4 regions of the Selenihalanaerobacter shriftii genome follow, and region 3 is predicted to be linked to each of the others. Evidence: riboswitches for the same ligand, from Rfam matches in the RefSeq annotation. Region 3 holds a riboswitch; each other region holds the start of a gene.

What was found. A riboswitch is a leader RNA that binds a small molecule or an ion and turns the genes downstream of it on or off. The one in region 3 is predicted to bind S-adenosylmethionine.
Region 1: it holds a riboswitch for S-adenosylmethionine, as region 3 does, so the genes downstream of both, B5D41_RS07860 (MetQ/NlpA family ABC transporter substrate-binding protein) here and B5D41_RS02140 (methionine ABC transporter ATP-binding protein) in region 3, are expected to answer to the same signal.
Region 2: it holds a riboswitch for S-adenosylmethionine, as region 3 does, so the genes downstream of both, metK (methionine adenosyltransferase) here and B5D41_RS02140 (methionine ABC transporter ATP-binding protein) in region 3, are expected to answer to the same signal.
Region 4: it holds a riboswitch for S-adenosylmethionine, as region 3 does, so the genes downstream of both, B5D41_RS05530 (homocysteine S-methyltransferase family protein) here and B5D41_RS02140 (methionine ABC transporter ATP-binding protein) in region 3, are expected to answer to the same signal.

Annotation. Positions count from the first base shown of each region.
Region 1 covers NZ_FUWM01000012.1:27,133-32,824, reverse strand. The annotation lists gene B5D41_RS14245 (hypothetical protein) at 1-104, opposite strand, end outside; gene B5D41_RS07875 (flavodoxin family protein) at 340-918, opposite strand; gene B5D41_RS07870 (DUF2325 domain-containing protein) at 1,271-1,552, shown strand; gene B5D41_RS07865 (iron-containing alcohol dehydrogenase family protein) at 1,649-2,737, opposite strand; gene B5D41_RS07860 (MetQ/NlpA family ABC transporter substrate-binding protein) at 2,765-3,604, opposite strand; SAM riboswitch class I at 3,704-3,824, opposite strand; gene B5D41_RS07855 (YgeY family selenium metabolism-linked hydrolase) at 3,958-5,136, opposite strand; gene B5D41_RS07850 (N-acyl-D-amino-acid deacylase family protein) at 5,158-5,692, opposite strand, start outside.
Region 2 covers NZ_FUWM01000003.1:152,727-158,418, reverse strand. The annotation lists gene B5D41_RS00725 (ABC transporter permease) at 1-558, shown strand, start outside; gene B5D41_RS00720 (ABC transporter ATP-binding protein) at 578-1,375, shown strand; SAM riboswitch class I at 1,520-1,620, shown strand; gene metK (methionine adenosyltransferase) at 1,699-2,889, shown strand; gene priA (primosomal protein N') at 3,116-5,359, shown strand; gene def (peptide deformylase) at 5,412-5,692, shown strand, end outside.
Region 3 covers NZ_FUWM01000004.1:160,287-165,978, forward strand. The annotation lists gene B5D41_RS02135 (methionine ABC transporter permease) at 1-558, opposite strand, end outside; gene B5D41_RS02140 (methionine ABC transporter ATP-binding protein) at 533-1,582, opposite strand; SAM riboswitch class I at 1,681-1,794, opposite strand; gene cysK (cysteine synthase A) at 1,881-2,795, opposite strand; gene B5D41_RS02150 (TIGR00341 family protein) at 2,888-4,120, opposite strand; gene B5D41_RS02155 (YerC/YecD family TrpR-related protein) at 4,192-4,485, opposite strand; gene B5D41_RS02160 (MogA/MoaB family molybdenum cofactor biosynthesis protein) at 4,582-5,070, opposite strand; gene B5D41_RS02165 (MOSC domain-containing protein) at 5,063-5,506, opposite strand; gene moaC (cyclic pyranopterin monophosphate synthase MoaC) at 5,516-5,692, opposite strand, start outside.
Region 4 covers NZ_FUWM01000008.1:83,050-88,741, forward strand. The annotation lists gene B5D41_RS05525 (Mur ligase family protein) at 1-421, opposite strand, end outside; gene B5D41_RS05530 (homocysteine S-methyltransferase family protein) at 563-3,010, opposite strand; SAM riboswitch class I at 3,099-3,209, opposite strand; gene B5D41_RS05535 (PorV/PorQ family protein) at 3,321-4,343, opposite strand; gene thrB (homoserine kinase) at 4,442-5,350, opposite strand; gene B5D41_RS05545 (aspartate kinase) at 5,343-5,692, opposite strand, start outside.

The DNA of each region.
Region 1 (5,692 bases), on a different contig from region 3:
TTTTGTTCACCATGACATTTCCGAATCCGTTCCTGAGAACATTCACCTGGCTTGCCTTTAAGCTTTTCTGGGTGTTTACATTTAGAATTATTTGAGTTACACATTATATTAACACCTCCTTAAGCACTTTGAATTTAATTAAGTTAACACTTAATTAAATTATAACATACTAAAATAAATTATCAACATTAGGCTAACAAAAATTACTGAAATTTATTCAAGGATTATATTCTTAATTTAATTACTATTTTTATCACTAAAGCTAAAGCGGCTATCAGTTGTGATAGCCGCTTTAGTATCTAATCAATATTATTCACTTAATTAATGTTCTTTAATTCTTTATCTTAAATCCATGGTAGCTTTAGCCACTTTAGCTACTCTTCTACCTATAATTTCTGCACGTGTTTGAGCATTTTCATCTTCGGCTGATTTCATTTGACCAGCAGCGCCTTGATGACCAGCATCACTTTCACTATCTCCATCTCCAACAACTATTACACCTTGAACTAACATCATATCATGAATAGCTTTTAAGGTAGTCTCTTGACCACCAAATCTACCAGCACCAACTGATAAGGCACCACCTACAGTATTTAATAAGCTTTTTTCACCTCTTAGAGATCGAGTCATATCCCAAAATCCTTTTAACTGACCACTAACTGTACCAAAGTAGACTGGACTACCAACTATAACTCCATCAGCTTTAGCTAATAATTCATGATATTCCTCTAGTTTAGTATCCCCATAACAAGCCCCAACACAAGGCTGTGAACAAGCAGTACAATATGGTTCATCTAATTCCGCTAATGCATCAGAAACTTGAATTACTTCTGTCTTAGCTCCTTCTGCTTTTGCTGCATCTAATGCTTTATCTAGTAAATATTTTGTATTCCCATCTTCATTAGGGCTACCGTTAATTCCAACTATTAAAATAATACTCCCTCCTCATAACTATCACTTCTTCATTGTTATATTACTATTACATGATAAATTTTAGTATTCCTGCAAAGCCATAAATAATTTTTTATTTATATTTACAAGTAAACTAAACTTCTGCATCATATCTTTTTATCCCTATAAAATTCTTCATAAGAAATTAATTATAAAAAGCCCCGTTTCCGGAGATTTTTGACCACTTGCACTCTTTACACCCTTGACAAATTGCAATAAGTATGCTAATATTATATCTAAATGATAATGATTATCATTTTAAGTGGTATTATTTTAAAATTATAAATTTTTATCTACATAAATAAAGAGGGTGAGATAAATGTCAATCACTATTATAGGTGGAGATAAATTAGGAAAAATTCCAAACAGGTTAAAACAGTTAGGGTTTGATTGTGTAAGTCATATAACAGGCCGTAAATGTAAAGCTTGTCATTTGACTAAAGAAACAGATATGGTATTAGTTCTTACTGATTATGTTAGTCACAATTTATGTAATCAAGTAAAAGCCCAAGCTAAGGATAAGGATTTGTCCATACTCTTTTGTCGTCGTTCCTGGGCTAGGATTTATAAAAAGCTTAATTTTTGTGGTTTTTTAAACTAATTTTACTTTAAAATTTTAATAAAAAATTATTAATATTAAAAGAGAGTAGTTTGATTTAAATCAAACTACTCTCTTTTAGAAAAGGAAAATGATGGACTATAATAAACTCTGGCCACTCTTATCAACTTTTTTTATAGCGTCTAACACCATATCTGATGTAATTTTAAAAGGCATATTATGAACAGATTCTTCAGGCTTACAAGTCGCTTTAGCAACTTTTCTTAAATCACTTTCAGTAACTTCTTTAAGATCTAACCCTTTTAGAGTTATAGGCTGATCTAATTTTTTTAAGAAATCCATCAGTTTATGAAAATTTTCTTTATCATCTTCTAACACTAATTGAACAAGATTACCATAAGCCACTTTCTCGCCATGTAACATATTATGAGTTTCATCTAAAACTGTAAACCCATTATGAACAGCATGGGCAGCTGCTATACGACAATTATCACTTCCTAAACCTCCTACCATTCCACTTAAAGCAATTATACAATCTACTGTTTTTTCTACTGCTTTGGTAGGTCTTTTCTTTTCTAGATCATAAGATGCTTGAACTCCATATTTAAATAAATTCTCTGCACATTGTTGAGCCACATTTAAAGCTGCTTGAGTAGGAATATTCTTCTCCTTCTTAGCTGATGAAGCTCTTGCCTCATACCATTTAACTACTGTATCAGCAATTCCAGCTTTAAAATAATTTATAGGTGACTTAGCAATAATCTCAGTATCCACTAATACAAGGGTCGGACTATACTGAAATATTACATATTCTTCGAATTCCCCTTCTTCATTATAGAATACAGATAGTGGAGTCCAAGGAGCACAATTAGAAGCTATTGTAGGTACTGCAACAAATGGATAATCAGCAAAAGCTGCTGCTGCTTTGGCAGTATCTATTGCTTTTCCACCACCAATACCGATTATTACCTCAAAACCTTCATCTTCAGTTAATTTAGCAATCCTTTTTGCTTCTTTTTTGGTAACCTCTCCTCCAAATACTTCTTCTTTATACTTAATATCTTCATTATTTAGACTTTCTGTTAAATCTTCTCTAACTACTGCAAGAGTCGTCTTATCTCCTACTAATAAAACTTTGTTGCCAAGTGGTGTTATATGTTTACCAGTTTCCTTTAAGATACCACTTTCTTGTATATATCTATTGGGTGATGCCATTACTAAATGCATAGCTATTACCTCCTTAAAAACAATTATTTAAAATGCTGGAATAACAGAACCATTAAAGTTTTCATTAATAAATTTTCTTACTTCTTCTGACTGATAGGCTTTCACAAACTTTTTAATAATAGGATCATCTTTATCCTCTGGTCTTACAGCTACAATACATACATAAGGCGAATCTGCATCTTCTATAAGTATAGAATCTTTTCTAGGATTCATATCTAATTCCAAAGCATAATTACTATTTACAGCAGCTGCATCAACATCTGGAAGTACTCGAGCTGTTTGAGCTGCGTCCACTTCATGAATCTTAATATTTTTAGGATTCTCTACTATATCGCTAACTGTTGCATTTATCCCAACACCTTCTTTTAATTCAAATACACCTGCTTTAGCCAAAAGCAATAAGGCTCGACCACCATTAGTAGGATCATTAGGTATGGCAATTGTTGCTCCTTTAGGCAATTGGTCAAGTGATTTATACTTATTTGAATAGATAGCCATAGGAATTATTATTGTCTTCCCTACTGTCGTTAAGTTAAGATTTCGACCTTCTTTAAAACTATTGAAGTATGGAATATGTTGAAAAGTATTAGCGTCTATTTCCCCTTCTGATAAAGCTAAATTAGGGGCTACATAATCAGTAAATGTAACAATTTCTAATTCAACACCTTCTTTAGCTAAAATCGGCTTTACTTTTTCTAAAATCTCAGTAAATGGTCCAGCTGTTGCCCCCACCTTTAAAACTCTCTTCTCAGAACTCGCTTCCTGACTTGCATTATTCACCTTACTCTCCTTACTATTTGAACATCCAATAACTAGACTAGCCAACAAAACAATGATCACAAATGTTACAGTAATCTTTTTCTTCATTTGAATCCTCCTCTGTTTTCGAATCTCTACCAAGCTTTATTTATAGTTAAATAAAGAAATCCCCTCCTGACAAATGCAGAAGGGGTTATTTTACCACTCTTCTCATCTATCAGAACAATCCGTTCTGCAGGATTTGGCACCACTGCTTACTTAAAATAAATTTTAAGTAGCTGGTTGCCGGGCTTCATCGGGCCAGTCCCTCCACCTCTCTTGATAAGAGATTCATATTATGTTTTATTTTTATAACTTAGTATTTATTTTAACAGAACATCTATAGGTTTGTCAATAATAAATTCATATAAACTTTATTATTCTTCACTAACTTTGTATTATTAAATTATATATAATCAAAATTATTTTAAAACTGCTTCCATAATCCCATAAAAACCCTTGCATCCTTTTAATAATTGATCAACCTCAATATGCTCATCTATAACATGAGCTAAATGTTCTTGAGACGGTCCAAACCCAACAGTTGGAATATTCTTTTCTCCAGCAAAATGACTACCGTTAGTACAAAATGAATAATGTGATATCTCAGGATTTAAACCTACTTGTGCCAGACCGGTTGAAGCCTTTTGAACTAATTCGTGGTCTTTATCATACAACCATGCTGGAAAGAACCGTTCTGCCTTAATCTTTTCTCCTGTCCAGCAGTCTTCTTCATCTTCTGCATAATATACTCGTGCTTCTAAATCTTCATCTATCTCTTTAAGACGATTAATTTCTTCTTCTATCTGATTCAATACCGATTCTTTTGTTTCTCCTACTAATGTTCTTCTATCATAAGTTGCTTTGCATAAATTAGGAACAACTGAAGCCCCAGGATATGGATTAGAAATAATATCTGTTACTTCTAAAATTCCTTCTCCTAGAACATCGTGTTCATTTAAATCGATATTATCAATTTCTTGCATTAGGTTTATCATATGGCGTATAGCATTCTTCCCTATTTGTGGGTTAGAAGAATGTGCTGTCTTACCCAATGTTTCTACTTTTATTTCCGCTCTGCCACGTTGTCCTCTTGCTAAATTTAAATTAGTTGCCTCACCTATTACTACGTAATCAGGCTCTACATATTCGCTAATCTCTCTTCCTGCTACCCCTTCAAAACATTCCTCATGAACAGAACAAGAAATATATACATCGCCTTTAAAGTTCTTGTCTTCAGCAAAACAGCTAGCAGCATAAATCATTGCTGCTACTGACCCCTTCATATCTGAAGCACCACGTCCATAAATCTTATTATCAACAATTTCTGCCCCAAATGGGTCATGACTCCATAAACTTCTATCTGAAATACCCACAGTATCAATATGTCCATCGAAAAGAATACTTTTACCGGTACCCTTACCTTTAATATGCCCAATCATACTTCCATATTTATCAATCTTAACATTATCAAAACCTAATTTTTGCATATTATTCTTTACTGCCTTTGTTACTTCTTCTTCCTCTCCTGAATAACTAGGTGCTTTTATAAGTTCTTGACATAAAGTTATTAATTTTTCCTTTCTACTCTCTGTTAACACTATTTTAACCCCCTTTAAATATTATCGCCTTATCACTTCTCCTGTTATCAATTCAGACCTTTTTTCTTGATGTATAACTGGTCTACCATTTATAATTACTGTTTCAATACCTTCAGGATACTGCATAGGATTTTCAAATGTAGCTTTATTCTTTATCTTTTCTGAATCAAATATAACTATATCAGCTTTCTTACCTTTCTGTAGTACTCCTCTATTATTCAAATTAAATATTTCAGCCGGTTTTAAAGTCATCTTATGTATTGCTTCTTCTAAACTCAATAATCCTTCTTCTCTAACATACTTACCTAGTACTCGTGGGTATGTTCCATATACTCTAGGATGAGGTTTTCCTGCTAATAATCCATCAGTACAAACATTTTGTTCCGGTCTCTGCATAAGCCTAGCCACCTGGTCTTCTTTTCCATAATTAATACGTATTCCTACAGCATTCTCTTCTTCGTAAATCAAATCAAAAGCAGCATTATATGGATCTTTCCCTTTCATTTCAGCAATTTCAAGCAAATTTTTTCCTACACAATCTTTATTTTTATCATTT
Region 2 (5,692 bases), on a different contig from region 3:
TTACTTAATCAGGAGACCATCCTAACTAAATTAGATGCAATAAGCTTAAATGGAGAATGGCAAGCAGGAATATTCTTTTTAGTCATAGTTTTAGTTATAAAGTTTATGGTTGATTGGTTCTTGCATACAGAATTAGGTTTAGCTTTGAGAGCAACCGGAGATAATCCACAAATGATTCGAAGTATGGGAGTAAATACGGATTCAATGACCATTTTAGGATTAGCATTATCTAATGGTTTAGTAGCCTTATCTGGTTCCTTAGTAGCTCAATATCAAGGTTTTGCTGATGTTGGAATGGGAATTGGAATGATTATTATAGGCTTAGCTTCTGTGATTATTGGAGAAGTAATTTTTAGCAGTCGAAGAATTATTTTAGCTACTATAAGTGTTATTGGTGGTTCATTGCTATATCGTTTAGCAATTACTACAGCATTAAGATTAGGTTTTGCACCTACAGATTTGAAAATTGTTACGGCTGTTTTAGTAATTACTGCTTTATCAGCTCCAACTATAAAAGAAGATTTTAAACTTAATTTTTTATCGAAAGGTACATCATGATTTTAGGAGGTGAGCTGAAATTTTAAAAGTAAACGGGATTCGTAAAATTTTTAATCGTGGTACGGTTAACGAAAATGTGGCTTTAAAAGGTGTAGATTTAGAATTAAGAACCGGTGATTTTGTAACTATTATCGGTAGTAATGGTGCAGGAAAGTCTACCCTTTTAAATTCGATTGCAGGTAGCTTTAGAATAGATGCAGGAAATATTCAAGTAGATGATAAAGATGTAACAAATATGCCAGATTATAAGAGAGCTGGTTTAATAGGTCGTGTCTTTCAAGACCCTTTACAAGGTACTGCAGCGACTATGTCTATTGAAGAGAATTTAGCTATGGCAGCAGCTAGAGGCAAAAAGCGCGGATTGGGGATCGGAGTAAATAAAGAAAGAAGAGACGAGTTTAAAGAATATTTGAGTCTATTAGGATTAGGTCTTGAGGATAGATTGACAGATAAGGTTGGATTATTATCTGGAGGGCAGCGTCAATCTTTAACTTTATTAATGGCTACTATTGCTAAACCAAAGGTTTTATTATTAGATGAACATACAGCTGCTTTAGATCCTAAGACTGCTCAACAAGTAATTGATTTGACTAAAAGTATAGTAGTTAAGCATAGTTTAACTGTATTAATGGTAACTCATGATTTAAATCAAGCATTAAATTTAGGTAATAGAACTATTATGATGGATAATGGGGAAATAGTATTGGATATTAAGAATCCAGAAAGAAAACATTTAACAGTAGATGATTTATTAGATAAATTTGCTCAAGCTAAAGGTGAGGAATTGATGAATGATCGAATTTTATTAGCACAATAATTTTATAAATGAAAGGAATTAAGGGGAGACTAATAGAGTCTCTCTTCTTTATTAGAAGAAAGCAAAGGTTAATTTAACAAGATATTAATTGACAACTAATATTGGATATGTTAACATAATATTGTATTTTAAAATGAATATTTAGTAACATCAAGAGTGGTGGAGGGACAGGCCCTAGGAAACCCGGCAACCAGCGCAGCAGTGCATGGTGCTAATTCCTGCAAGAGTATCTTGAGAGATGTAGTAATGTTTTTTAAATATCTCTCCAATAAGGAGAGAATTTTTTATTTATAATGAATCCATTTAAATTAAGAGGTGATATAATGTCCAATAATCATTATTTATTTACATCAGAATCAGTAACTGAGGGACATCCTGATAAAGTTGCTGATCAAATTTCTGATGCAGTTTTAGATGCTATTTTTAGTCAAGATCCTCAGGCTCGAGTTGCTTGTGAGACATTAGTAACTACTGGTATGGTTTTGATTTCTGGAGAAATATCAACAGATTGTTATGTTGATATTCCCAAAGTTGCTCGTAAAAAAGTGAAGGAGATTGGTTATACTAATGCTAAGTATGGATTTGATGCGGGTACATGTGCTATTTTGACTTCTATTGATGAGCAGTCACCTGATATTGCTATGGGAGTAGATGAGGCTTTAGAAGCAAAAGAAGGGCTAGCTGAAGAAGAGGAGGAATTAGGAGCTGGAGATCAAGGGTTAATGTTTGGTTATGCTAGTAATGAAACTGAAGAATTAATGCCATTACCGATTACTCTAGCTCACAAACTAGCTAGAAAATTAGCAGAGGTAAGAAAAGAAGAAGTTTTGCCTTACTTACGTCCGGATGGAAAGACTCAGGTTACTATTGAGTATGAAGGAGACAAGCCAGTAAGAGTAGATACTGTGGTAGTCTCTACTCAACATAAAGCTGATGTCTCATTAGAACAGATTGAAAGGGATATTATTTCTAAGGTTGTTAAGCCGATTATCTCTAAAGATATGTTAGATAGTGAGACTAAATATTTAGTAAATCCAACCGGACGTTTCGTAATTGGTGGGCCTAAAGGAGATGTAGGCTTAACTGGAAGAAAGATTATTGTTGATACATATGGAGGAACAGCTCGTCATGGTGGTGGAGCGTTTTCTGGTAAGGATCCAACGAAGGTAGATAGATCAGCGGCTTATGCCTCTCGCTATGTAGCTAAAAATGTGGTAGCAGCTGGTTTAGCTGATAAATGTGAGGTGCAGTTGGCTTATGCTATTGGAGTTGCATCTCCAGTTTCTGTTATGGTAGATACATTTGGCACATCTAAAGTTGATGAGGAAGTTGTTGAAGATCTAATTCAAAAACATTTTGATTTACGTCCAGCTCAGATTATTAAAGAGTTAGAATTGAGACAACCTATATATCAAGATGTAGCTGCTTACGGTCATTTTGGACGTAATGATTTAGATTTGCCATGGGAAAGAACAGATAAAGCAGATATTTTAAAAAAAGAAGCAGGATTGTAGAAGATAATGAATAATGATTTAAATAGAAAAAAGTTTAGATTTTTATAACATAAAGCTAGGCACTTATTGTGTCTAGCTTTTTAACATATCAAATCAATAGATAAATGAGCTTTTGGATAAATATAACTAATGGTCTCTTTGCATCTTTTTAAAGGAATATTGGGTTAGGTCTTGAATAATAATAGTTGTAAGAATTAAGCAGTTTAGGAGAAGGTGGCAAAAAAAGATGGAGTGTAAGTATGCAAAAGTAGTTGTAGACTTACCGGTTAGTGAAGTAGATAAGCCTTTTACTTATGCGATTCCAGTGGAGTTAAGAAAAGAAATTGAGATTGGTTATGAAGTTAAAGTTCCATTTGGGAATCGAAGTTTAACCGGTTATGTAGTTGGATTAATGGATAAAATAGAGACTGATATAAAGAATATAAAAGAGATAATAAAGTTAACAAGTTATTTATCGCTTTTTAACGAAGAAATTTTGAAGTTAGCTGAGTGGATGGCAAATTATTATCAGTCCCATTTAATTACTGCTTTAAAATGTGTTATTCCTTCAGGACAAAGAAAGAAGAAAGAAAAGAGAATAGTTAAGCTGAAATATTCTTTGCCTAAAATGAAAGAGAAATTAGCGGAAATGAGTAGTAGGGCCTATAAACAGAAAGAAGTTTTGCAATATTTAATGGAAAATCAAGGGGGGCATTTAAGAACGAGTACTCTAGCTAAGGCAGTTAATACTACTTCCGGAACCATAAGACGTCTATATGAGAAGGGATTAATTAGATATGAAGAAGTAGACGTTAGAAGAAATCCTTATTCAGAAGTTGATTTTGATTCTACTAATCCTTTAACCTTAAATCAAGAACAACGAAAGGCTTTAAATAAAGCAGAAAAATTACTTAATCAATCTGAAGCTAGTACTATGTTATTAAAAGGTGTAACTGGAAGTGGAAAGACAGAAGTATATTTACAAGCAATATCTAAAGTATTAGATGAAGGAGAAGAAGCTATTGTATTAATTCCAGAAATTTCTTTAACTCCTCAGACGGTTGAGAGGTTTAAAGGAAGATTTGGAAGACAAGTTGCTATCTATCATAGTCGGCTTTCAAATGGAGAAAGATATGATGAATGGCTGAGAATGAAAAAGGGGAAAGCTAAAGTAGTAGTAGGAGCTAGGTCTGCTGTTTTTGCTCCTTTTAATAATTTAGGGTTAATAATTATTGATGAAGAACATGAAACTTCATATAAACAGAGTTCTCATCCTAAATATCAAACTAGAGATGTAGCTACTAAAAGGGCAGAATTAAATGAAGCAATGGTTATTCTAGGAACTGCAACGCCAGCATTAGAAACATATTATCGAGTTCAAGAAGGTGAGCACGAATTTGCTAATTTAAGTAAGCGAATAGATGATAAACCTTTACCTCCAGTTGAAGTAATAGATATGCGAGAAGAGTTAAAGGCTGATAATAGAAGCATGTTTAGTAAGCCATTAGCAACTGCTATTGAAGACAGGTTAGCTAAAAATGAACAAATAATACTATTTTTAAATAGACGAGGATTTTCAACATTTGTTCTCTGTCGAGAATGTGGTTTTGTATTAGAATGTCCTAATTGTGATGTTTCTCTAACATATCATGCTGATCAAGTATCATTGCGTTGTCATTATTGTGATCATCGGAAGAAAGTTCCTGATATATGTCCTCAATGTCAGAGTCGGTACATAAAATATTTTGGTGTAGGAACTCAGAAAGTAGAAGAGGCAGCAAAAGATGAATTTCCCACTGCTCGTATTTTACGCATGGATGTTGACACTACTACTCGGAAAGGTTCCCATCAAGCAATTATAGATGAATTTAAAAATCAAGATGCGGATATTCTATTGGGAACTCAGATGATTGCTAAAGGACATGATTTTGTTAATGTAACCTTAGTAGGAGTGATTACTGCGGATATCACTTTGAATTTTCCAGATTTTAGAGCTGCTGAGCATACATTTCAATTACTGACACAGGTGGCAGGTAGAACAGGAAGAGGAGAGGTTACAGGAGAAGTAATTATTCAGACATATAATTCTGATCATTACAGTATTCAATTGGCTAAAGAGCATAATTATGAAGCATTTTATGATTTAGAGATTAATTTTAGAGAAAAGTTAAATTATCCTCCTTTTTCTAATTTAATTAATCTAACTATTAAAGGTGAAGATGAAGTAGAAGTTGGTAGAATAGCTAATAAATTAGGGGCTATTTTAAATCAACAGGTTGAAGAAGAAGAGTTGAAAGCAGAAGTATGGGGACCAGTCCCGGCTCCTTTAGCTAAATTGAGAGGTAATTATAGGTGGCAAATTATTTTAAAAAGTGATAATCTTGATCAAATTAGAAGGTTAAATGAAAGTGGTCTAGAAATATTAGATAATAGTAATAATTTAGGAAGTGTGACGATTGCTGTTGATGTTGATCCTATAGAAATGTTATAATAATATAACAAAAAAATATAATTTAGGTGTAGCTTATGAGGGAGGAATAAGAATGGCAGTCTTACCTATTAGAGAAATTGGAGATCCAGTATTAAGGACTAAAACCAAGTCTGTTGAGAAGGTTACTGATAAAACTAGAAAATTACTTAAAGATATGGCTGATACTATGCATGATGCAGATGGTGTTGGTTTAGCAGCACCTCAAATCGGTGTTTCCAAAAAGATTTTTGTGGTTGATATAGGTGAGGGTTTAATTAAATTAATTAATCCTGAGCTTATGGAAAGCTCAGGTCAAGAGATTGATGAGGAAGGATGCTTAAGTATTCCAGGAGA
Region 3 (5,692 bases):
GTAACCATATCTAACGGCTATATCTCCTAATCCACCACCACCAATTGCTCCTACAATTGCTGAGTAACCGATTAAACTAATAACCGCCAAAGTTAAGCCTAAAATTAATGAAGGTAAAGCTTCTGGGATTAAAACCTTACTAATAATCTCCCAAGGAGTAGCTCCCATAGATTCTGCAGCCTCTATTACTCCTGAATCGACTTCTTTTAAAGCATTTTCCACAATTCGCCCTATAAACGGTATAGCTGCTACTGCTAAAGGTACAATAGCGGCGGTAGTTCCGATAGAAGTTCCTACTACGAGTCTAGTAAAAGGAATAATAGCTACCATTAAAATAATAAATGGAATCGAACGGGCAATATTTATAATTGAACCTAAAACAAAATTAATTTTCTTATTCTCTAAAATATTATCTGGTTCTGTAACAACTACACTAACCCCTAGAGGCATTCCAAAAATACTGGCAATAGTCATAGAAACTATAACCATATATAATGTTTCCTGCAACCCTCCCCACAACAAATCTAAATTACTAGCTAATTGCTCTAACAGACTCATCACTTCTAACCACCTCCACTTGTAAACCTTCTTCATGTAAATAATTAACCGCTTGCTTTATTTGAAAATTATTTCCTGTTAATTCGATTAAGAGAATGCCAAAAGAAGTCTCTTGAATTTTATCAATATTTCCATATAGAATATTAGCATCTATGTCAAATTCTTTAATAATTGTAGAAAAAGTAGGCTCTTTTACTACCTCACCAACAAAAGAAACTTTGATTAGCTTACCTGATTTTGATTCTAACACACTACTTCTTTGATAAAACTCTTCAGGAATATCAGCATTAATTACACTCTGCACAAATCGTTTTGTAGTTTCATGCTTAGGATCAGTGAAGACTTGAATAGTCTCCCCCTCTTCAATAATATAACCTTTTTCTAAAACTGCAACCCTATCACAAATCTGCTTTATAACTTCCATTTCATGAGTGATTAATACAATAGTAATTCCTAACTTTTCATTAATATCTTTTAATAAATCTAAAATAGAATCTGTAGTCTCAGGATCTAATGATGAAGTTGCCTCATCACATAATAATAATTTAGGTTCGTTGGCTAAAGCCCTAGCTACTCCCACTCTCTGTTGTTGACCTCCACTTAACTGTGCAGGATAATTATTAGCTTTATCAGCTAACCCTACTAAATCTAATAATTCATTAACTTTATTTTTAATATCTGACTTACTAACACCTGCTAATTCTAATGGAAAAGCCACATTATCTGCAACTGTCCTACTCTGCAAAAGATTAAAACCTTGAAATATCATACCAATCTTTTTCCTAGCTTGTCGCAATTCTTTAGTATTTAATTTTGTTAAATCTTGACCATTTACAATCACTTGACCTTCTGTAGGTTCTTCTAATAAATTCAAGCATCTAATGAAACTGCTTTTCCCAGCTCCACTAGGACCGATAATTCCAAAAATATCTCCTGACTTAATTTCAAAATTAACATTCTTTAATGCAACTACTTGCCCTTCTTCACTACTATATACTTTACTCAAACCTTTAATCTTAATCATCATTATCACCTTTCTCATTTCACTACTATTTAAAATAATATTCTCTGAATTAAAAAAACCTCTTCTCAAAGAGAAGAGGTTGATTATTCTAACCACTCTTCTCATCTTCCAGCATTTTTGCTGCAGGATTTGGCACCGCTATAGTATTGCGAACTTATACTACCGGTTGCCGGGCTTCATCGGGCCAGTCCCTCCACCTCTCTTGATAAGAGTCTATTATTAAGTTACTAACATAATATCATGGCCTAAAAGTTTTGTCAAGAATCATTTGCAAAATTTGATTATAAATTATTCTTCTTTAAAAAAGATCAGTGCTTAAATATCTTTCACCTGTATCTGGAGCAATAACTACTACCTTCTGCTTACTATCCAATTCATCTGCTACTTTTAAAGCTGCAGCCACAGCTGCTCCAGAAGAAATACCGGCTAAAACCCCTTCCTTTTGGGCTAAACTTCGAGCTGTCTTCTTTGCTTCCTCATCAGTTATCTTCATAGCATCATCTATAAGATTAGTATTTAACACATCTGGAATAAATCCAGCACCAATCCCTTGAATTCCATGAGGACCAGGGTCTTCACCAGCAATAACTGCAGATGTCTTAGGTTCTACTGCATAAACTTTAATATCTTCTAATTCTTCTTTTAATACTTCTCCTACTCCTGTTATTGTTCCTCCAGTACCTACTCCAGCTACAAATGCATCAATATCTCTATCCATAGCTTCCAAAATTTCTTGAGCAGTATTATTACGATGAATTTCAGGATTAGCAGAATTATTAAATTGTTGTGGCATAAAGTATTCATCATGTTCTGCTACTAATTCTTCTGCTTTTCGAATAGCTCCAGGCATTCCTTCAGACCCAGGAGTTAACACCAATTTAGCTCCATAAGCACTAAGTAAGTTTCTGCGTTCTTGACTCATTGACTCAGGCATAGTTAAAATAACATTATATCCTTTTGCATTTCCAGCCAAAGCAAGCCCTATACCTGTATTACCGCTAGTCGGTTCCACAATAGTCCCGCCAGAATTTAATTTGCCAGATGCTTCTGCAGATTCAATCATACTTAAACCTATTCTATCTTTAATACTTCCTCCTGGGTTAAAAGATTCTAATTTTACATAAATATCAGCACTATTTTCCGGTACAATTCTATTCAACTTTACTATCGGAGTATCACCTATTAATTCTGTTATATCTTCTACTTTTTTCATGATTATACCCTCCTAATTTTAATTCCAACTAAGCCACTAGGTTTATGTGTATTCATGATTTTACCAGAACTTAGATTACTTGTCAAGAAACTTTATAAAGAGTCTAAAGGAAGTTGAAATCGTTTAGTTGGAATAACTTCAAAAATGACTCTATAATCTGAACCTAACCTCTTCTTAACCCTCTTCTCTATTAATCTAAAAAAGTACTCATCTGTCCCTTTAGGGGTATAAATAAATAACTCTACTGTCTTACCCTGAACTCCTATTTCTAACAAATTCGTTTCTAATTCATCACCAAAGCTTTCTCTATATACTTTGCGTACAATATCTTCAGGTTGTTCCTTAATCATACGTTGATAAGTCATCCAAGATAGCGGCAAGCTTAAAATAATAGTTACCACTATAATTATTATTAAGCTCTTTTTAATTAATTTTTGGGCTTTAAATTCATACCATATCTGTGGTTTCAACCCTTTAAAATAAAAAATCCCCATGATAGCAAGAATTAAAGCTAAATAATTACCAACTAAAAGTAAAGTAGCACCTCCTACCATGGTCAAATTCCCTAGCGAAATCCCAATTCCCATAGTACACATTACTGGAATTAAAGCTGCTGCAATTACCACCCCAACAATCTGAGCCCTAACTCCTGAAATTAAGGAGTAAGCACCTGCACTACCTGCTGCTAAAGCAACCAAGAGATCAGCTACTGTTGGAAACATTCTGCCTTTTAATGCCGAGTTAATAGCTACATTAGGTACTATACTTCCCATTATAAGTCCGACCACTACTGCTATTAAGAGTACCGTTGATTCCGATATTATTCCTTTAACTATTAATTTAAAATTACCTAATACAATCCCCATAGAAATAGCCACAATCGGTCCAAAGACTGGCGCAATAATCATCGAACCTACAATGACAGGGATATTATTTAAAATCAAACCTAATGAAGCTATTATTGCTGCCATTATTGCTAAAAAAATAAAATGATCATTTACTGTTGAATTGTTTTGAGCATATGTCACTAAAGATTCTCGATTAGCCTTAAAAGAAGACTCTTTTTCTTTTGCTTTATTTCTAGGAATTACTGTATCTGGTGTGAAGATAATCATACTTCTATCCTCATTTTCATCAAAGTTAAATTTTTCAGTAAGATTATCTAAGACTGTATCAGCATTCCCATATAACAAACTTATGATTAGTAAATCACCAGTTTCCGACGAAATTAATTTGTAATCTTCAATATCTATACCTAAATTATTTAATAGTTTGACTGCTTCTTTTCCTTCTTCTGACTGGAAGGTGGCCTGAACTATTTGCATAAAAAAACCTCCCTATATCAAGCTACTAAATCATTCTTTAGTATGGTTAATTAGGGAGAAATTTATCAATCCTACTCAGTTTTATCTAGCCTATCTAAAATCAATTTATAACCTCCTGGGCCATAATTCAAACATCTCTTTACTCTACTTATAGTAGCCGTACTAGCTCCTGTCATGTCAGCAATTTTATCATAAGTAGCACCTTGATTTAACATTTTAGCTACTTCTAATCTCTGTCCTAATGCTTTAATCTCATTAACTGTAAATATATCTTCGAAGAATTTATAAGCCTCTTCTATTGTGTCTAAAGCTAAAATGGCTGTAAATAGCTGATCAGTAAATTCATCCTTTAAATGTGAATTCACATAAATCCCCCCTAAAATATAATTCTTTATCTACATTATAACGGATTTTATAAAAGAATGTCAACACTTTAAAGCATTAAAGTATATAGAAGTAAATTATCGCGCACAATCTTCTACCTCATCTCGAATTAAATCAATAGCATGGGGTAAAGCTGATAAGACAACCTCTAAACATTCATTAACAGCTTTGGGACTACCTGGAAGATTAATAATTAAAGTTTTATCAGCTATTCCAGCTATAGCCCTAGATAACATCGCTCTGTTTGTAACTTTTAAACTTTCCATCCGCATTGCCTCAGCTATACCAGGTACCTCTTTATCAATTAACTCCAATGTAGCATCTGGAGTTACATCCCTAGGTCCAAGTCCTGTGCCACCAGTAGTCAAGAGTAGTTCAACACCTTCTTGAGTCATCATTTCTAACATCTTGCATTTTAATAACTCTTTTTCATCAGGTACAATTTGATAACTAACTACTTTACCATCTATCTCTGCTACCATATCTTGAATCACCTGACCACTTTTATCTTCTCTTTCTCCTTTAGAACCTTTATCACTAGCAGTAATTACTCCTACCTTAATCATTTTGTATCACCTCAATTGAGTCACCAGGCTCTATTTTACCACCTTTAATTACCTTCGCAAAAATTCCTTCTTTAGGCATTACACAGTCCCCAGCCTGATGATAAATAGCACAACGATCATGACACTCCTTACCGTGTTGAGTAATCTCTAAAACTACTCTATCACCTATTCTTATCTGACTACCCAGTTTCAGTGCCAATAAATCTATTCCTTTAGTGGTAATATTCTCTGCAAAATCTCCAGCACTAACATCTAACCCTTTTTCAAGCATCTTGTCTATACTTTCTTGAGCTAAAAGACTAACTTGGCGATGCCAATCTCCAGCATGAGCATCTCCTACTATTCCGTGTTCCTCTTTTAAAATAGCTGAATCTACATTATTTTTCTGTTCACCTTTATTTTCACTAATAGAAATCGCAAAAACTTTTGCCATCATCCTCACTCCTTATTTTTCAATCTCTCTTACAAAGTCACCACTTTGTCCACCAGATTTTTTAAGTAATCGAATCTCTTGGATTTCCATAGCTTTATCTACTGACTTACACATATCATAAATAGTTAAAGCTGCTGTAGAAACTGCCGTTAAAGCCTCCATTTCTACTCCTGTTTGAGAGTTAATTTT
Region 4 (5,692 bases), on a different contig from region 3:
CTGCATCTGGGGTGGTTAATTTTGCTTCTTCAATTCTATCTCCAATTTTAGTTTTAACAGTTCCTAATAATCCTGTTTCAAAATCATTATTAGCAAATAACGATTCAATTAAATGAGTAGTCGTCGTCTTACCATTAGTTCCAGTTACCCCGATTAAATTTAATTTATTTGAAGGCATATCATAAAATTCATGAGCTAAACGTGCTAAAGTCTCCCGGGCATTAGCAACTTTAACTACTGGTACATTAGTATCTTTAATATCTTGTTCTGTATAAATCACTTTTGCTCCACGTTCAATAGCATTCTCTATATATTTATTCCCGTCATCCTTAAATCCTTCTATTGCTACAAATGCATATCCTGGCTTAACTTCTCGTGAGTCACAAGTAACTCCCGAAATATTATAATCACAGATCTTCATAATTGAAGACACTCCTTTTATTAGAACTAATACTTTAGTTATTGTACCTAAAAAAGATTTAAAATATTATAAAAGCCAGGAAACTAAATTAATATGCATATAAAAAAGAGCCCTAATTAATAATAGGGCCCTAACTATAATTTATATTAACCTCTTAATCTCTCTTACTGCATTAATAGCATTAATAGCATAAGCATCTGCTCCAATCTTATCTGCATAATCTTGAGTTATTACTGCTCCACCTAAGATTACTTTAACATCTAAATTTTCTGCTTTAAGACGTTTAACTACTTCTTCCATCTCTACCATAGTAGTAGTCATTAAAGCACTTAAGCCTACTACATCAACTTTTTCTTGCTTAACTGCTTCAATTATTTGTTCATTGGATACATCTTTACCTAAATCTAACACTTCATAACCATGATTTTCCACAACTACTTTAACAATATTCTTCCCGATATCATGCACATCTCCTTTAACTGTTGCTAATAACACCTTTCCAGCAGAAGATGTTTTAATATCACTTCCCAATTCATCTTTTAAATATTTAAATCCTTTCTGCATACTTTCTGCAGATGCCATTAGTTGTGGTAAAAAGTATTCACCAGTTTCATACTTATTACCTACTTCTTTAATACCAGGAATTAAAGCTTTATTCATTAACTCATCTGAAGAATATTCCTCTAAAGCATTCTTCAAAATAGATATTATCTCTTCCAGTTCTCCTTTTAGCACAGCTTCTTTTACCAATTCTAATGATTTATCATTTTGATTTTGCTTCTTATCTGACAGATCAGTTTTTTCAACATCCTTATCCTCTTCTTTATCATTAACTTTTCTATCTTGTGTAACCTTTTGTTGTCCTAAAGCATCAATATACTTTGCAGCATTTTGATCTCGGTTAATTAATACATCTCCAGCTAAAATTGTCTTTTGTAATGCTTCGTCTAAAGGATCTACTATGTAAGCATCCAACCCATATCCTAATGCCATAGCTAAGAAAGTACGATTCAATAGTGGCTTCTGCGGTAAACCATAGGAAACATTACTAACTCCTAATACTGTTTTTAATCCTAACTCTTCTTTAACTAGCTTTATAGCATTTAAAGTCTCTACTACTTCTGCTTGTTTAGTACTAGCAGTTAGAACTAAAGTATCTATTAAAAGATCCTCCGGTGGAATTCCATAACTTATAGCTTTATTCTTAATTTTTCTTGCTATCTCCAATCTTCCTTCTGCTGTATCAGGGATTCCATCTTCATCTAAAGTTAAGCAGACCAAAGCTGCTCCATACTTTTTAGCCAATGGTAAAACTCGATTCAAGCTTTCTTCTTCACCAGTTACAGAATTAATTAAAGCCTTACCAGTAAATGCTTCTAAACCTGCTTCTAAAGATTCAACATCTGTAGTATCAATGCAGACCGGCACTCGAGAAGTATTCTGTACTTTTTGTACTACATTTTTCATCATCTCAACCTCATCTATACCGGCTCCACCAACATTAATATCTAAAACCTTAGCTCCTGTCTTTATTTGTGAATTTATCTCCTGTTGAACCACTTTAAAACTGTTATTCTTTAACTCTTCAGCTAAACGTTCTTTACCACTAGGATTAATTCTTTCTCCAATTATTAAACTCTCACTTTGATCTGATAATTCCATTAACTGAGAGCGACTGGCTAATCTAAAATTCCTAGTTAATTTTGATTTACTTGGTGTCAGTCCTTGTAACCCTTGGGCAAAAGCCGCAATATGATCCTCAGTCGTTCCACAACACCCTCCAATAATATTTGCTCCTTCTGCTACAAACTTTTTAATATAAGTAGTCATTTCTTCTGGAGACTTTTGATAAACAGTTTCCCCATCTATTATTTTAGGTAATCCAGCATTAGGTTGAACTATTAATGGCTTATCAGTAACTTGGTTCAATTCTTTTAAAACATCTAGCAAACCTTGTGGTCCTAAACTACAATTAGCTCCAATAATGTCTGCTCCTAAAGCATCTAATACTACTGCTGCTATTTTAGGAGTAGTTCCACTTAATGTTCGCAAATTTTCATCAAATGTCATTTGAGCCATGACTGGAACGTTATCACTTACTTCTTTAGCAGCTATCACTGCTGCTCTCAATTCTTGTAGACTACTCATGGTTTCTAAGCTTATTAAATCTACCCCTGAATCAACTAAAATAGCAATCTGCTCCTTAAAAATATCAATAGCTTCTTCAAAAGTAACATCACCTATAGGAGCTAAAAACTTACCAAATGGTCCTACAGAACCAGCAATATAATTATCTTTTTTAACCTCTTTAGCTATCCGTACTGCGGCTCTATTAATTTCTTCTACTTCTTGGGCTAACCCATACTCACCTAATTTAATTCGATTAGCACCAAAGGTATTAGTCTGAATAATTTGGCTTCCTGCTGCTAAATAATCTTGATGGATTTGCTTTATTATTTCTGGCCTCTTTAAGTTCCAAACCTCAGGAGCCGTATCAGTCTCTAAATCTTCTTGTTGTAATTTAGTCCCCATAGCTCCATCCAATAATAGTACTTCTGACTCAAGACTAATTAAAACATCTGATTTCATATTTCCTCTCCTCCTAAATTCTCAATGATTTAAAAAAGCCTCTTCTCAAATTTGAGAAGAGGCTTTATCTTTTAATCTGTGTCCTCTTCTCTCATCTGTCAATCTTAATAAGATTGCAAGAATTGGCACCATTTTATTCTAAATGAATACTGGTTGCCGGGCTTCATAGGGCCAGTCCCTCCACCACTCTTGATAAGAGAATATAGTATTAATCATACATAAAGATGAAATATATGAATTTTTATCTGTAATTTTATGCAAGTATAACACTTAAATTATTAACTGTCAAGTTTAACTTAAAAATTATCTATTAAAACTTAAGGTTAGCTGACAAAGCATAATATCCTTCATCATCCATAGCTAAATTGGCATGTAAATTAGCTAAATTTAATCCTAAACCTCCAGTAATTACTTCATCACCATTCTCCGGTTTATACATACCTGCTCTTAAAGAAAGACCATTAAAGAGAATATTCTTTTCAAAACCTACATGATAGATATCCTCACCATCTTCAATGCTCTCAATATCTGCTGCTATAGTAGCAGATAATGGATAAGGTAATTTAATTGCTGTTCCAGCAGTTACCGTCCGTGGTAATGAGTCATCTAACTTGGCTGGATTAATAGGCTTCTTATCCCACTCCCAATCTAAATCTGATGTTGCATTCTTAACACTTAAACCAAAATTAACTGCATCTGTCACCTTAGCCATCATTCCTATATCAAGGCCATAACCTGTAGCTGAAGCTTCACCTTCTTCTGTAGTTCCACTACCACCACTATTATATCCAGTTACGCTATCATATCTACTCCATAACCCTTTTAAGTTAGCACCAACATATAAAGCACCAATATTCATAGGTGGTTCCAACAACTTAATCCCAGTAGAAATAACTCCTTGTCCATCCAAACGATTCCTTAATTCAAGATTATCATCATTATTATAAGTAAAAGAATTAGTTAATAATGCACCTATACCAACATTTTTAAAATTAGCATTAAACATCCCATCAAGCCCCATCTGAGTTGAATTTAAATCATATAATGCCTTATATTGTTCTGGTCCTTCTGGCATATCTAAGACATCTTTAGCATCATCAATAAAATCATCATCAGGATCTGCTCCAATAGAAAATTCTGCACCAATGAAACCGCTTTGTACCAAGCCAGCTGGATTCCAGTAAATTGCACTGGCATCATCAGCAACTGCAGTAAATGCGCCCCCCATTCCGTAAGCTTTAGCTCCATATTTAGGAGTAGCAAAAGCAAAAGTAGTTACTGAAATAACTAATAATAATGTCAATACGACAACTATACTTGTTTTCAAACTCATTTAATTTAAATCCTCCTCTATGCTATATGTGAATCTACCTTCTACTCAATTAATTTCAACATATAGTAACACTTTTCCTGCTAATTCATATTAGAAAATTATTCATCTTTTAATTCCTCTATTATAACACCTTCAGTAGCTGGTTTGGTAATCTTATAATTAGCTTCAATTCCATGACGAGCAAAAGTCTGAACCATAGTCTTTCCCACACTTTCCTCCTGATTTAAAGTCAAAGCAATTATAGATGGGCCTGCTCCACTTAAAGCCACTGCTAAAGCACCAGCCTCTTTAGTATACTTAATAACAGAATCCATTCCTGGTACTAAGTCTTGTCGGTAGGATTGATGTAATCTATCTTCAAAACAAGTAGCTAATAAGTCATAATCTTTACTCATCAATGAAGCTATTAACAAAGCTACACGACTACTATTAAAAACGGCATCTTCAAAAATAACTTGAGCCGGTAAAACTTCTCTTGCTTCAGTAGTTGATAATTTAAAGTCTGGAATACCTACTACTGTACTTAATTTAGGAACATCTAATCTTTTATATATTATCTCCCCATCTTCAGTCATTACAGAAATAACTACTCCTCCTAACAAAGCAGGAGCTACATTATCCGGATGCCCTTCTATCTTAGTAGCAAAATTTAAAAGCTCATCTGTAGAAAAAGGTTCACCTGCTAAACAATTAGCTAAGACTAATCCACCTACTATTACTGTAGCGCTACTTCCTAATCCTCGCGATAAAGGAATTTGATTAATTAGATTTATCTCTAAGCCTGCTGGAGAATAATCTGTTCGCGAAAAAAGATAATCCATAGCTTGATAAGCTAAATTATTTTCATCAGTAGGTAATTCATCAGCGCCTAAACCTTCTATCTCTATCTTTAAACCTTCTTCTCTTTCACGTACTTCTATTATATTATAAAAATCTAATGCCATACCTAAAATATCAAACCCTGGCCCCAAATTAGCAGTAGTAGCTGGGACCTTTACTCTATACATTCTGATCACTTACTCTTTGCTTTTCACCTAAATTAAACTTATCATGAATTACTTTTACTGCTTGTTGAGACTTAGCCTCATCCATTAAACAAGAGACTTTAATCTCCGAAGTACTTATCATTTCAATATTAATATCAGCATCAGCTAATGCTTCAAACATTTTAGCTGCAACTCCAGGATTAGTAACCATTCCTGCACCTACAATTGATACTTTAGCTACTTCAGCATCATAAATAATATCCTCTATAGTTAATTCTTTATTCAATTCATTTAAAATGACTTTAGCTTGACTTAAGTCTTCATCATCAATAGTAAATGTAATATCATTTACCTCTCCTCGAT